3 regions of the Streptomyces sp. B3I8 genome follow, and region 3 is predicted to be linked to each of the others. Evidence: riboswitches for the same ligand, from Rfam matches in the RefSeq annotation. Region 3 holds a riboswitch; each other region holds the start of a gene.

Region 1 (4,104 bases), 1.3 Mb from region 3:
CGCCGTCCGGCGCGTTCTGGAGGTCACCCCCGAGGAGGTCCGCGACATCGCCCGGGCCCGGCTGCGGCCCGACAACCGCGCGGTGCTCGTCTACGAGCCGGTCGCGCCGACGGACTCCGAGGAGCCCGAAGGCACAGAAGCCGCCGAAGTCACCGACGAGAACGAGGAGTCGGCGAAGTGACCGAGCTCGCGACCATGGAATTCCACCCGCAGCCCTCGGCCGGCGAGGCCAAGCCCTGGGCGTTCCCCGCGCCCGAACGCGGCACCCTGGACAACGGCCTGACGCTGCTGCGCTGCCACCGCCCGGGCCAGCAGGTCGTCGCCGTCGAGGTGCTCCTCGACGCGCCCCTGGAGGCCGAGCCGCAAGGGCAGGAGGGCGTCGCCACCCTCATGGCGCGCGCCTTCTCCGAGGGCACCGACAAGCACTCCGCCGAGGACTTCGCCGCCGAGCTGGAGCGCTGCGGCGCCACTCTCGACGCGCACGCCGACCACCCCGGCGTACGGCTCTCCCTGGAGGTGCCCGTCTCGCGGCTCGCCAAGGCGCTCGGTCTGCTCGCCGACGCGCTGCGCGCCCCCGCGTTCGACGACGGCGAGATCGAGCGCCTGGTGCGCAACCGGCTCGACGAGATCCCGCACGAGACCGCCAACCCGGCCCGGCGCGCCGCGAAGGAGCTGTCCCGGCAGCTCTTCCCTGCGGACTCCCGCATGTCCCGGCCCCGTCAGGGCACCGAGGAGAGCGTCGCGGCCATCGACTCCGCCGCCGTACGCGCCTTCTACGAGCGGCACGTACGGCCCGCCACGGCCACCGCGGTCGTCGTCGGCGACCTCACCGGCGTCGACCTGGACGCGCTCCTCGCGGACACGCTCGGCGCGTGGACCGGGGCGCCCGGACAGCCGCGCCCGGTGCCCTCGGTGACGGCCGACGACACCGGCCGCGTGATCGTCGTGGACCGCCCCGGAGCCGTCCAGACGCAGCTCCTCATCGGCCGCGTCGGGGCCGACCGGCACGACCGGGTGTGGCCCGCCCAGGTGCTCGGCACGTACTGCCTCGGCGGCACCCTCACCTCGCGGCTGGACCGTGTGCTGCGCGAGGAGAAGGGCTACACCTACGGAGTGCGCGCGTTCGCCCAGGTGTTGCGCTCCGCACCCGACGGAAGCGGTGCCGCGATGCTCGCCATCAGCGGCTCCGTCGACACGCCGAACACCGGTCCCGCGCTCGACGACCTGTGGAAGGTGCTGCGCACCCTCGCCGCCGAGGGCCTGACCGACGCCGAGCGCGATGTCGCCGTGCAGAACCTGGTGGGCGTCGCCCCGCTGAAGTTCGAGACCGCGGCCGCCGTCGCGAGCTCGCTCGCCGACCAGGTGGAGCAGCACCTGCCCGACGACTACCAGGCGACGCTCTATCAGCAGCTCGCCGCCACCGGCACGGTGGAGGCGACGGCCGCCGTCGTCAACGCCTTCCCGCCCGACCGCCTGGTGACGGTCCTGGTGGGCGACGCCGCGCGGATCGCGGAGCCCGTACGGGCGCTGGGCATCGGCGAGGTCACCGTGGTGGCCGCCGAGTAGCCCGCGCCGCGCGTGAGGTGGGGGAGGCCCCGGTGACGTGTCATGTCACCGGGGCCTCCGTTCACCCGCAGGTGCCCACCCGCGGGCTCGAATTCGTCCGTATTGCCATGGGAGATGGCGCTTCGCACGTGTGGGATACGCAACAAAAACGTGACCTCGTTTGCCCGCTGAAACGGCGTCCGCTTAGCGTCTTCCCGGCTGTCCGTCAGGCAGCGCGCCGCATCCGCGGCAGCGGGCAGCCATCGCCGAGTCCCCGTACGGCGCGAGCCAGGGGAGCCGGGGACCCATGTCCCTGGGGTGAATCGGACACCCCCATGAAGGGTGTCCGTAGGAGACCTTCCTGCTCCGAACCCGTCAGCTAACCCGGTAGGCGAGAGGGAAGGAAAGGACGACCCCCTACATGGCGTTCACCCGCGCCCCCGGGAAGCACCGCCGCGCCGATCGCTCGAAGCGCACGACGACCGGCGCCGTGGGCGTCGCGGCACTCGCGACCACCGGCGTCGTCGGCACCCTGGCCGCCCCCGCGTTCGCCGCCGAACCGCCCGCCTCGGTCGGGCAGACCGGACTCCTGAAGGCCGCCGGTATCGGCGAGAGCGTCGCCGCGCGGATCGACGCCCAGGCCCTGGCCCAGGAGAAGGCCGCCGCACGCAAGGAGGCCGAGGAGGCCGCGCGCAAGGAGGCCGCCGAGCAGGCGAAGCGGGCGCACGAGGCCAAGGAGCGCGCCGCCCGCGAGGCCGAGCGCAAGCGGCTCAACACGTTCGTCGCGCCGATCGCGGGCTCCTACGTCTCCACCGGCTACCAGGCCAGCAGCTCCCTGTGGTCCTCCGGCAGCCACACCGGCATCGACTTCCACGCCGCCACCGGCACCTCCGTGCACGCCGTCGGCGTCGGCACCGTCGTGGAGACGGGCTGGGGCGGGGCGTACGGCAACCAGATCGTCATCAAGATGAACGACGGCACCTTCACCCAGTACGGCCACCTGTCGTCCATCGGCGTCACGGTGGGCCAGCAGGTCACCGCCGGACAGCAGATCGGCCTGTCCGGCGCGACCGGCAACGTCACCGGCCCGCACCTGCACTTCGAGGCCCGTACGAGCCCGGAGTACGGCTCGGACATCGACCCGGTGGCGTACCTGCGCGGCCACGGTGTCAACGTCTGACGTACACGTACACGTCCCGCTCCACTTGCCTGCCCGCCTTCCCGCTCGCCCGCACGTGACGGCCCCGGCTCACCGAAGCCGGGGCCGTTCCGGTTTTGTTCCGCCGCTGGCCAAAAAATAACCATGAGCGGTATCTCGCCGTCGGAAATTCCCCTCGCCTGCAATAGAGTCGGTCGAGCAATGCGCCGGCCGACGGTGTTTGCACGGGAATCAGGCGGAGGTCGGACATGCGTATTCCGGCGCACTCGGTATGCACGGCGATCCGCGAGGACATCGTCGCCGGTGTCCACGCGCGCGGCAGCCGGCTCACCGAGGAGGTGCTCGCCCGGCGCTACGGCGTCTCCCGCGTCCCCGTGCGCGAGGCGCTGCGCACGCTGGAGGCCGAGGGGTTCGTCGTCACCCGCCGGCACGCGGGCGCGTGCGTGGCCGAACCCGGCGCGCAGGAGGCCGCCGATCTGCTGGACATGCACGTCCTGCTGGAGCCGCTCGGTGCCGCCAGGGCCGCCCGGCGGCGCACCGAGGCGCATCTGAAGGTGCTGCGTGGCCTGGTCAGGCTGGGCAGGGAGCGGGCGGGCCGGGGCAACAGCGACGACCTGCGCTCCCTGGACGGCTGGTTCCACGACACGCTCGCCCAGGCCGCCGGGAGCCCTGCGCTGAGCACCACGCTGGCCCAGCTGCGGCACAAGATCGCGTGGATGTACGTCACGGGGGAGCCGGCGGACCCGCTGACGGACTGGGCGGAACACGGCGCCGTCGTCGACGCGATCGCCCGCGGCGACGGCGAACGCGCCCGCACCCTCACCGCCCTGCACACCGAGCGGTCGGCCGCGACGCACCGCCTCCGCCCCGCCGGACCGGTCACCGCCGTGAGCACTTCGCAACAAGCCGTAAACATCACGGGCCCACGAAATTAACAGGGGCGGCGTACAAGTACAAAGAGATAATGCGGGGGGCGCGGCCGGGGAATCGAATTGCCGCCCCCTGTTCGCGTGGCCGCTGAATTCGCGGAACCCGGAGCGGAAAACGAGTACCGACACGCATACCGGCTGTCGGTCGCCGTACGAACGCGTGCTCAGGGGTGCCCGTACCGCCCGTGGCCGTACGGGCGCCCCTGAGTCACCGGCCCGCTTCCCGCAGACCCGAACCGCCGGTTCAGACCGTCTCGGGCAGTTCCTCGAGGCCGTCGGCGACGAGCTTGGCCAGGCGGTCGAGGGCCGCGTCCGCGCCCTCGGCGTCGGAGGCGAGGACGACCTCCTCGCCGCCCTGGACGCCCAGGCCGAGCACGGCCAGCATCGAGCCGGCGTTGACGGGGGCGGCGCCCGCCTTGGCGATCGTCACGGGAACGCCGGAGGCCGTGGCGGCCCGGACGAAGATGGAGG
Region 2 (4,104 bases), 3.2 Mb from region 3:
ATCAGACCGGCGGTGGTGAGGTGGTCACGGGCGGGAGCGGTCATGAACGGATCTCCTGGGTGCAGCACTTGATGCCGCCGCCGGCCTTGAGGAACTCCGACAGGTCGACGGGGACGGGGACGTATCCGCGGCGGGCGAGCCGGTCGGCGAGGTCCGTGGCGCGCGGAGGGAGGAAGACGTGGCGGCCGTCCGAGACCGAGTTGAGGCCGAGGGCGAGCGCGTCCCGGCGGGTGGCGAGCACCGCGTCCGGGAACAGCCGGGCCAGTACCTCGCGGCTGCCCGGCGAGAACGCGTCCGGGTAGTAGGCGATGTTCGCCTCCCGGCCGGGGGCGGAGGGGGCGCTGGGGTCCACCGGGTCGAGGACGCACAGGGCGGTGTCGAGGTGGTAGAAGTACGGGTCCACCAGACGCAGCCCGATGACCGGGGCGCCGAAGAACTCCTGGGCCTCGCGGTGGGCTTCGGGGGTGGTGCGGAAGCCGGTGCCGGCGAGGATGTACCGGCCGGCCGGAACGAGGTCGCCCTCGCCCTCGCACACCGACTCGGGCCGGTACACGTCGTGGCCGGCGGCCTTGAACCAGGCCGCGTAGGCGCTCGACTCGGGGCGGCGTTCGGGGGCGTGGAAGAGGGAGCCGAAGACGCGGCCGTCCAGGACGAGGGCGGAGTTGGCGGCGAAGACCATGTCCGGGAGGCCGGGGACGGGGGGCACGGTCTCGACGGTGTGGCCGTGGTCGCGGTAGGCGCGGACCAGGTTCCGCCACTGGATCAGGGCGAGGCCGGTGTCGACGGGGACGTCGGGGTGCATCCAGGGATTGATCGCGTACCGGACGGTGAAGTACGTGGGTTCGCAGACGAGGTAGCGCCGAGGGCGCGGCACACGGGATTCGGGCACGAAGGGGTACCTCCGCTGATGCGGTGCCGAAGGGGGTGAGACCACGGTAGAGACGGCGAAGAGCGCCGGACAAGTGATGAAAACTGCGCGTACGCGCAGCTTCACTGCGTGAGAGTGCGGGGGTCCGCAACGTTCTTGCGTGGTGAGGGCCCGCAACGGCTCCTGCCCGGCGGGGGCCCGCATGGGTTCTTGGGCGGCGGGGGCTCGTCATGGCTCACGCGTGGCGCGGAGCCCGCATCCTTCTGGCGCGGCGGCGACCGACCCCGGCGCCCCACGGCCGGCCCGCGGGAGCTCGCGGCCGGCCGACGGTCGGCCGGCGGCCGCCCCCCACGTTCCCTCGCACCCGGCGACACTCCCGGCGCGAGGGGCCGGACGGGGTACCCCCTTTCGGCGTAGACACACCTCGTCTTTCGGGACCCGCCCGGTTGCGCGACCCGGGTGGACACCAAGCGGAACGAGGTGTTCCGGTGCTGGTCCGGGGCTCCTCCCGGTTCTGGACGCGGGCCGAAACAAAGGGTGTTCACTCGAACAGCAGAGTGGTGAGTAACAACACAAACCTCCGGTTCCGTTGGGATTTTCGGACTTCGATGGGTGAAGATCCCTTCCGACAGCCCCCGCCACAAGAGGCGGGGCGGTCCGGGCGGACGCCGAATCCTGCCGCCGCCCGGATGACCGGTCGACAGGAGTGGATCGGCAGGAGTGGAGGACCCGAGCACGACGGGTCGCCGGGACGGACACACGGTCCGTGCCGAGCAGCCCTTGGGGTGAAGCCGCGTCAGCGGCCGGGCAACTTCGCCAGCCCGAATCCGACAGGTCATCCTTCACAGGCGGCTGACGAAGGGTTGCGCATGACTGCGCTCGATCGTGTCCCGTCGCTGTTGACCCGGGCCGGCACCGCCTCGGCCCTCACCCTCGCCGCCGTGGGCGGCAGCATCGCGGTCCCCGGCGTCGCCTCCCAGGCGTCCGCCGCGACCACGGCGACGAAGGCGCTGCACGTCGCGGCGTCGAAGAAGGGCGCCCCCTACCAGTGGGGCGCCACCGGACCGCACCGGTTCGACTGCTCCGGGCTGACGCTGTACTCGTTCAAGAAGGCGGGCAAGAAGCTGCCCCGGACGGCCGCGGCCCAGTACAACAAGACGCGTCACATCTCGTCGTCCCACCGCAAGGCGGGCGACCTGGTGTTCTTCCACACGGGCAGTTACGTGTACCACGTGGGCATCTACGCCGGTAAGGGGAAGATCTGGCACGCGCCGAAGACGGGTGACGTCGTACGGCTGCAGAAGCTGTGGACCAGGAGCGTCTGGTACGGCAGGGTGCGCTGACCGCCCGCCGGGGCCCCGGTACCCGTACTCCGGTGCCGGGCCCCCGGCGTTCGTACCCGCACGGCGGGCCCCGGCACCCCGGTGGTCCGTGCCGGTCAGGGGCATGACGGGCCGTGGAACGGTTATCTGTCAGTCATGGCCGACCGTCCTCACCACGACCAACGCAACGAGACCCCGCTGGAGCGTGCCGACCGCAACTTCGCCGAGCTGCTGCAGGAGGTGCGCGTCACCCAGGCGGGCGTGCAGATCCTGTTCGCCTTCCTGCTGACGCTGGCCTTCACGCAGCGCTTCCCGCACATCGACACGTTCCAGCGCGCGACGTACGTCGTCACGCTGCTGCTGGCGATGCTGGCGGCCGTCCTGTTCACCGCGCCGGCGGCGCTGCACCGCTCGCTGTTCCAGCAGAACGCCAAGCCGCTGATCGTGCAGGTCTCCTCACGACTGGCCTCGGCGGGCCTGGCGGTACTGATGCTGGCGTTCACCGGCTCGGTGCTGCTCGTGGTGGACGTGACGCTGGGCCGGGGGGCGGGCATCGCCGCGGGCGCGGGAACCATGGCGGCATGCGTCCTGCTGTGGGGCGTCCTGCCGCGGCTGGTCCGCCGCACCGGTGTCCGCACGGACCGACAGCAGGTCACCAAGGGCTCCACACAGACGCCCGACGACCCGGACCGGAGGGACTCCGGCGGCTGAGCGGCCGGCCATGCCGCTCCCGGGTCCGGTCGGACCGGGTCCCGTCACGGGCCCGGCTGGATCCCGTCCCGTCACGGGCCCGGCTGGATCCCGTCCCGTCACGGGCCCGGCTGGATCCCGTCCCGTCACGGGTCCGGCTGGATCGCGGGCACCTTCCACGGCAGCTCGATCTCGATCCTCTTCCCGCCCTCCCGGGTGGGCCGCACGCTGAGCCGCCCGCCGTACTCCGCGGTCAGACAGCGCACGATGACCAGACCGCGCCCGTTGTCCCGCTGCACGGCCGCCGGCAGCCGCTCGGGGAAGCGCGGATGGCCATCGGTGACCCCGACGCGGAGCTGCTCGTCCCGGTCCAGGGCGAGGTCGACCGTGAAGGTCGGCGACATCCCCAAGGTGTGCTGCACGGCGTTGGTGGCGAGCTCGGAGACGATCAGGCGCACGGTGTCGGCGGCGTCGGGTGGCAGTCCCCAGTCGGTGAGCACGCCCGCCACGTATCTTCGGGCCGCGCAGACCGAGGCGGGATCGCTCGGCAGAGTGACGGATGCTTCCTGGTGATCTGCCATGGCGACGTCGCCCCTTTCCCACGGGACCGGAGCCCGGCACGGAGCGGACGGTTCGCGTACGGTCCCGGACTTGGTGCTGCGCGTCAGACTGCCACCACCCACGGGCTCCCTGCTGCCGATCCCCCAAGATATGCATATATCTGTCGCCCGAAGCGGTGAACTATCCGATGACCGACCGTATATGGGCGATTGCTCGGTCCATCCTCTACCGTCGCCCACCGGGCCCGCTGTCGCTCACCGTCACCGCGGCGCGTGCGCGCACGCCGGGCGGAAGGAGTCGGCCATGCAGTACGGACCAGCGGTGCGCCGCCGCAAACTCGGCGCGGAATTACGCGCCCAGCGCGCGCAGGCGGGTCTCACCAGCGGACAGGCGGCGTCCCGGGTGGGCTGGCACCAGTCGAAGGTGAGCCGGATCGAGACAGGTTCCAGTGGAGTGAAACCGGCCGATGTGCGGCTGCTGCTGGACGCCTACGGGGTCGTCGACCCGCAGTTGCGCGAGTTGTTGCTGGTGCTCGCGGGGTCGGAGGACGGCGGTGGCCGGCAGAACTGGTGGCACGCGTACCGGGGGGTGCTGCCGCCCGCCTACCGGGACTTCATCAGCCTGGAGTCGCAGGCCTCCGCGATGCGCACGCTGGAGACGCTG
Region 3 (4,104 bases):
GGTGAGGGAGTCGGCCGCGTCCGGGCGGAAGATCTGCCCGACGTTCCGCGCGTGATGCTCGGAGGAGTAGAAGTCGACGTAGTCCGCGACCTCGAACGGCAGATGCAGCCGCACCTCGGACAGCGGGTGCAGCAGCGCGGCGACCGCCTCCCGGTGGGAGGGGACGGTGACCCACGCGGTCAGCGCGCGCCGGACGTCGGACCAGGCGGTGCGGCCCGCCGCCAGCAGCGGGTTCAGCGTCGGCCGGGCCAGCAGCGACGCGTACGGCGAACCGAGTGCGAGGGCCGCCGCGCCCGCGTCGAGCACATGGTCGCCGAGCCGGACGCCCACCGTCCGCGCGGTGCCGCCGGGCGGGGTGAAGACGCCGTAGGGAAGGTTGTGCGGGCCGAAGGGGTCGCCCTCGGGGACGTCGAACGGGGGCATGCGGTGCTGCCTCGCTTTCGTGCGCGCCGGGCGGGGACGCGGTTCCCCGCTGGTGACGGGCGGACGCGTTCCCGGTGGTCGGGCCACACGTTACGGCCGAGTCGCCCGCCATGGGCAGTACGCGTGGGGGGTGTTGGCTGACGGCGTAGGCGCCGTGCGCCAACTGTCGCTGTCGGGCCGGTCGTTGCACACGAGAAAGCGGACGTCGTCCGGTTCGGGGCGGGTCGGTGGGGCCCGACATCCGTATTCTCTGATCATGGCCGCACCCACCGCATATGCCCTCATCGCCACTGACCTGGACGGAACGCTGCTGCGCGGCGACGACACGCTCTCCGACCGGTCCCTCGCCGCCCTCGCGCGGGTGGCCGCCGCCGGGGCGACGCACCTGGTGGTGACGGGCCGGCCGGCGCCGAGGGTGCGCCCGCTCCTGGAGGACCTGGGCGGCGAGGGGCTCGCGGTGTGCGGGCAGGGCGCACAGTTGTACGACGCCGGCGCGGACCGGCTGCTGTGGTCCGTCACGCTGGACCGGGAGCTGGCCGAGACCGCGCTCGGCAAGGTGGAGGCCGAGGTCGGCGAGGTGTACGCGGCCGTCGACCAGGACGGGGCGGACGGGCTGACGCTGATCGAGCCCGGCTACCTCATGCCGCACCCCACGCTGCCCGCCGTACGGGTCGACCGGCGCGACGACCTGTGGGCCGAGCCGATCAGCAAGGTGCTGCTGCGCCACCCCTTCCTGTCCGACGACGAACTGGCGGCGGCGGCCCGGGGGGCGGTCGGTTCGCTGGCCACGGTCACCATGTCCGGGCCCGGGACCGTCGAACTCCAGCCATGTGGCGTGACGAAGGCGACGGGGCTGGCGCTGGCGGCCGAGCGGCTGGGGCTTTCCCCGGCCCGGACCCTCGCCTTCGGGGACATGCCCAACGACATCCCCATGTTCGACTGGGCGGCCCGCGGGGTGGCCATGGCCAACGCCCATCCCGAACTCAAGGCGGTCGCCGACGAGGTCACGGCGTCGAACGAGGACGACGGCATCGCCGTCGTCCTCGAACGCCTCTTCCCGGCCGGGGCGTGAGCCCAGGACCAGGGTCAGCCCCCGGTCAAGGCGTCAGTCACCTGTTCCAGGCGTCGACCCCCGAACCAGGTGCGGAGCCCCCGGGTCGGGTAGGGGCACGGGCAGGTATGGGCACCGGGTCGGGTGCGGGGGCCCGTCCGGGCGGTCGGCCCGGTTCAGTACGCGCCGTACACGTTGTCGATCGAGCCGTACCGCGCGGCCGCGTAGTTGCAGGACGCCGTGATGTTGGCGATCGGGTCGAACGGGTCGAACGAGGTGCCGGGCACGTGGTAGGCGAGGAACGTCGGGTCGATGATCTGGAGCAGTCCCTTGGACGGGGTGCCCGCCAGGGCGTTGGAGTCCCAGTTGTTCACGGCGAGCGGGTTGCCTGACGACTCCCGCATGATGTTGCGCTGGATGCCGTCGTAGCTGCCGGGGATGCCGTTCTGCGCCATGATCGACAGCGACTGCTGGATCCAGCCGTCGAGGTTGTTGGCGTAGGTGGCCGTGGTGGCGGTCGTCGTCGCCGCGGTCGTCGTCGTGGCGGCGGTGGGCGTGGCCGCGGAGGCCTGGGTGGCGCCGAACAGCGGGAGCGCGAGGGCGGCGGCACCGGTGCCGGCGGCGATCAGGGCGCGGGCGGGCAGGCGGAAGCCGGGCAGGGCGAAGCGGGACATGGCGGATTTCCTCTCCGTCGCCTGCGAGGTGAGCTGTCGGGTTCGGGCTGGGAGGTGCCCGGCCGGCCCACGCACGCGGGACCGGCTTCACCCCTAGCCGTGCCGGGACTTGGCCCCGGACCGGCGACTTACCTGGGTCCCCCGCTCCTGCCGTGCGAGATGGGTGAATGGGTGCTCCGGACGGCGGCAGGACTCGGCGTTCCACCCGGATCGGGGAGGAAGCTATGCGAGAGAACCTGTGAGGAACAAGTGACGAAAACGAGGTTCTATCCGGTTGATCTTTTGCTGGGCGTTTTGGGATGTTGATCCTTTGTGCGCCACCCGGCTCAACTGGGCGTCCGGGTAAGGGGAATGTGAGATTCCGGAGCAGTGCGTCCCGCGAGGTGTGCGCGTGACCCAACTCACTGAGGGCGTGAGACGGACGTATGGTGCGGAATAGGCTCAATGTTCGCAAGTCGTCCGCGCGGGGAATGTCCGTGTCGTCCGGACGATGCCCGGGGGATCCGCCCGGGGGGCCGCCGTGATGTGGATCATGCATAAGTCCGTACATGACCGTGCGTATCACCCGATCACGAACATGCCGTCTCTGATCCGGTACGTCCCGGCCTGGAACCATGGGCGCTCGTGGTGATCGAAACATGACCGGATACGCTGACTTGAGTGAGGGCAGCGACCTATCGACAAACCGTGTAACCGTCGCCAGACACCAGCAGACAGGAGACCCCTCGTGACCGTCGTCGGGCCATTCGGGCTGAGCGTGCGGGACCAGGCTCTGGAAGCCGATGTCCAGGTGGGTCTGACGGCTGTCGAGGAGGGCCTGCTCGAAGCCACCAAGAGCGGGGTCCCCTTCATCACGGAGGCCGCACAGCATCTCGTCCGCGCGGGCGGGAAGCGGTTCCGGCCGCTGCTGGTGATGCTGGCGGCGCAGTTCGGCGACCCGTACGCGCCGGGGATCGTGCCCTCGGCGGTCGTCGTCGAGCTCACTCATCTCGCCACGCTCTACCACGACGACGTCATGGACGAGGCCGAGGTGCGGCGCGGGGTGGACAGCGCCAACACCCGCTGGGGCAACTCGGTCGCGGTCCTCACCGGCGACTTCCTCTTCTCCCGCGCCTCCCACATGCTGGCCGACCTCGGCCCCGAGGCGGTCCGGATCCAGGCGGAGGCGTTCGAACGGCTGGTCACCGGGCAGATCCTGGAGACCGCCGGGCCGCGCGACGGCCGGGACCCCGTCGACCACTACCTCGACGTGCTGGCCGGCAAGACCGGCTCCCTGGTCGCGGTGGCCTGTCGGTTCGGCGCGATGATGTCCGGCGCCGACGAGACGGTCGTGGACGTGCTCACGCAGTACGGAGAGCGGCTCGGCGTCGCCTTCCAGCTCGCCGACGACGTACTCGACATCGCCTCCGACTCCCGCGAGTCCGGCAAGACGCCGGGCACCGACCTGCGCGAGGGCATCCCCACCCTGCCGGTGCTGCGGCTGCGCGAGCAGGCCGAGCGGCTCGGGCTGCCGGCGGACGTGGCCCTGTGCGAGCTGCTCGACTCCGACCTGAGCGACGACGCCCGTCTCGACGAGGCCCTGGACCAGCTGCGGGAACACCCCGCCCTCGAGCAGGCGCGGCGGGACACGGTGCGGTACGCGGAGGACGCGCGGTCGGCGCTGGCCCCGCTGCCGGAGTGCGCGGCGAAGACGGCGCTGACGGAGATGTGCGAACTGGTGGTCCACCGGGCCGGGTGACACCCCGGAACCTCCACCCCACGACCCGCCTCTTCGCCCTGTCCTCCCCTCCCTTTCGCATCTCACGGGCCCTTCCCCCTACGGGAGGGTGGACGATCTCCACCCGCGTGTCATACCGCAGGAGTACGCGGAGTTGGACCCGGGGGTTGACGCCTCGTCGCGGACTTTTTGGTCATATGGAGAGGACCACCTCCCCGGACTTCGGGTGACAATGGCGG

What was found. Region 3 has a riboswitch for cyclic di-AMP ahead of QFZ64_RS20310 (transglycosylase SLT domain-containing protein). Riboswitches for the same ligand answer to the same signal wherever they lie in the genome.
Positions count from the first base shown of each region.
Region 1: linked by a shared signal. The riboswitch ahead of QFZ64_RS26050 (M23 family metallopeptidase) and the one ahead of QFZ64_RS20310 (transglycosylase SLT domain-containing protein) in region 3 are both predicted to bind cyclic di-AMP.
Region 2: linked by a shared signal. The riboswitch ahead of QFZ64_RS06115 (C40 family peptidase) and the one ahead of QFZ64_RS20310 (transglycosylase SLT domain-containing protein) in region 3 are both predicted to bind cyclic di-AMP.

Region 1 is NZ_JAUSYN010000002.1:5,381,815-5,385,918, forward strand. Features, by position in the region: gene QFZ64_RS26040 (pitrilysin family protein) at 1-181, shown strand, start outside; gene QFZ64_RS26045 (pitrilysin family protein) at 178-1,566, shown strand; cyclic di-AMP (ydaO/yuaA leader) riboswitch at 1,800-1,954, shown strand; gene QFZ64_RS26050 (M23 family metallopeptidase) at 1,967-2,725, shown strand; gene QFZ64_RS26055 (GntR family transcriptional regulator) at 2,953-3,639, shown strand; gene QFZ64_RS26060 (HPr family phosphocarrier protein) at 3,878-4,104, opposite strand, start outside.
Region 2 is NZ_JAUSYN010000002.1:872,573-876,676, forward strand. Features, by position in the region: gene rocD (ornithine--oxo-acid transaminase) at 1-44, opposite strand, end outside; gene ddaH (dimethylargininase) at 41-889, opposite strand; cyclic di-AMP (ydaO/yuaA leader) riboswitch at 1,525-1,734, shown strand; gene QFZ64_RS06115 (C40 family peptidase) at 1,738-2,211, shown strand; gene QFZ64_RS06120 (DUF6328 family protein) at 2,347-2,901, shown strand; gene QFZ64_RS06125 (ATP-binding protein) at 3,027-3,461, opposite strand; gene QFZ64_RS06130 (helix-turn-helix transcriptional regulator) at 3,745-4,104, shown strand, end outside.
Region 3 is NZ_JAUSYN010000002.1:4,086,908-4,091,011, forward strand. Features, by position in the region: gene fahA (fumarylacetoacetase) at 1-423, opposite strand, end outside; gene QFZ64_RS20305 (HAD family hydrolase) at 680-1,495, shown strand; gene QFZ64_RS20310 (transglycosylase SLT domain-containing protein) at 1,651-2,148, opposite strand; cyclic di-AMP (ydaO/yuaA leader) riboswitch at 2,154-2,324, opposite strand; gene QFZ64_RS20315 (polyprenyl synthetase family protein) at 2,876-3,886, shown strand.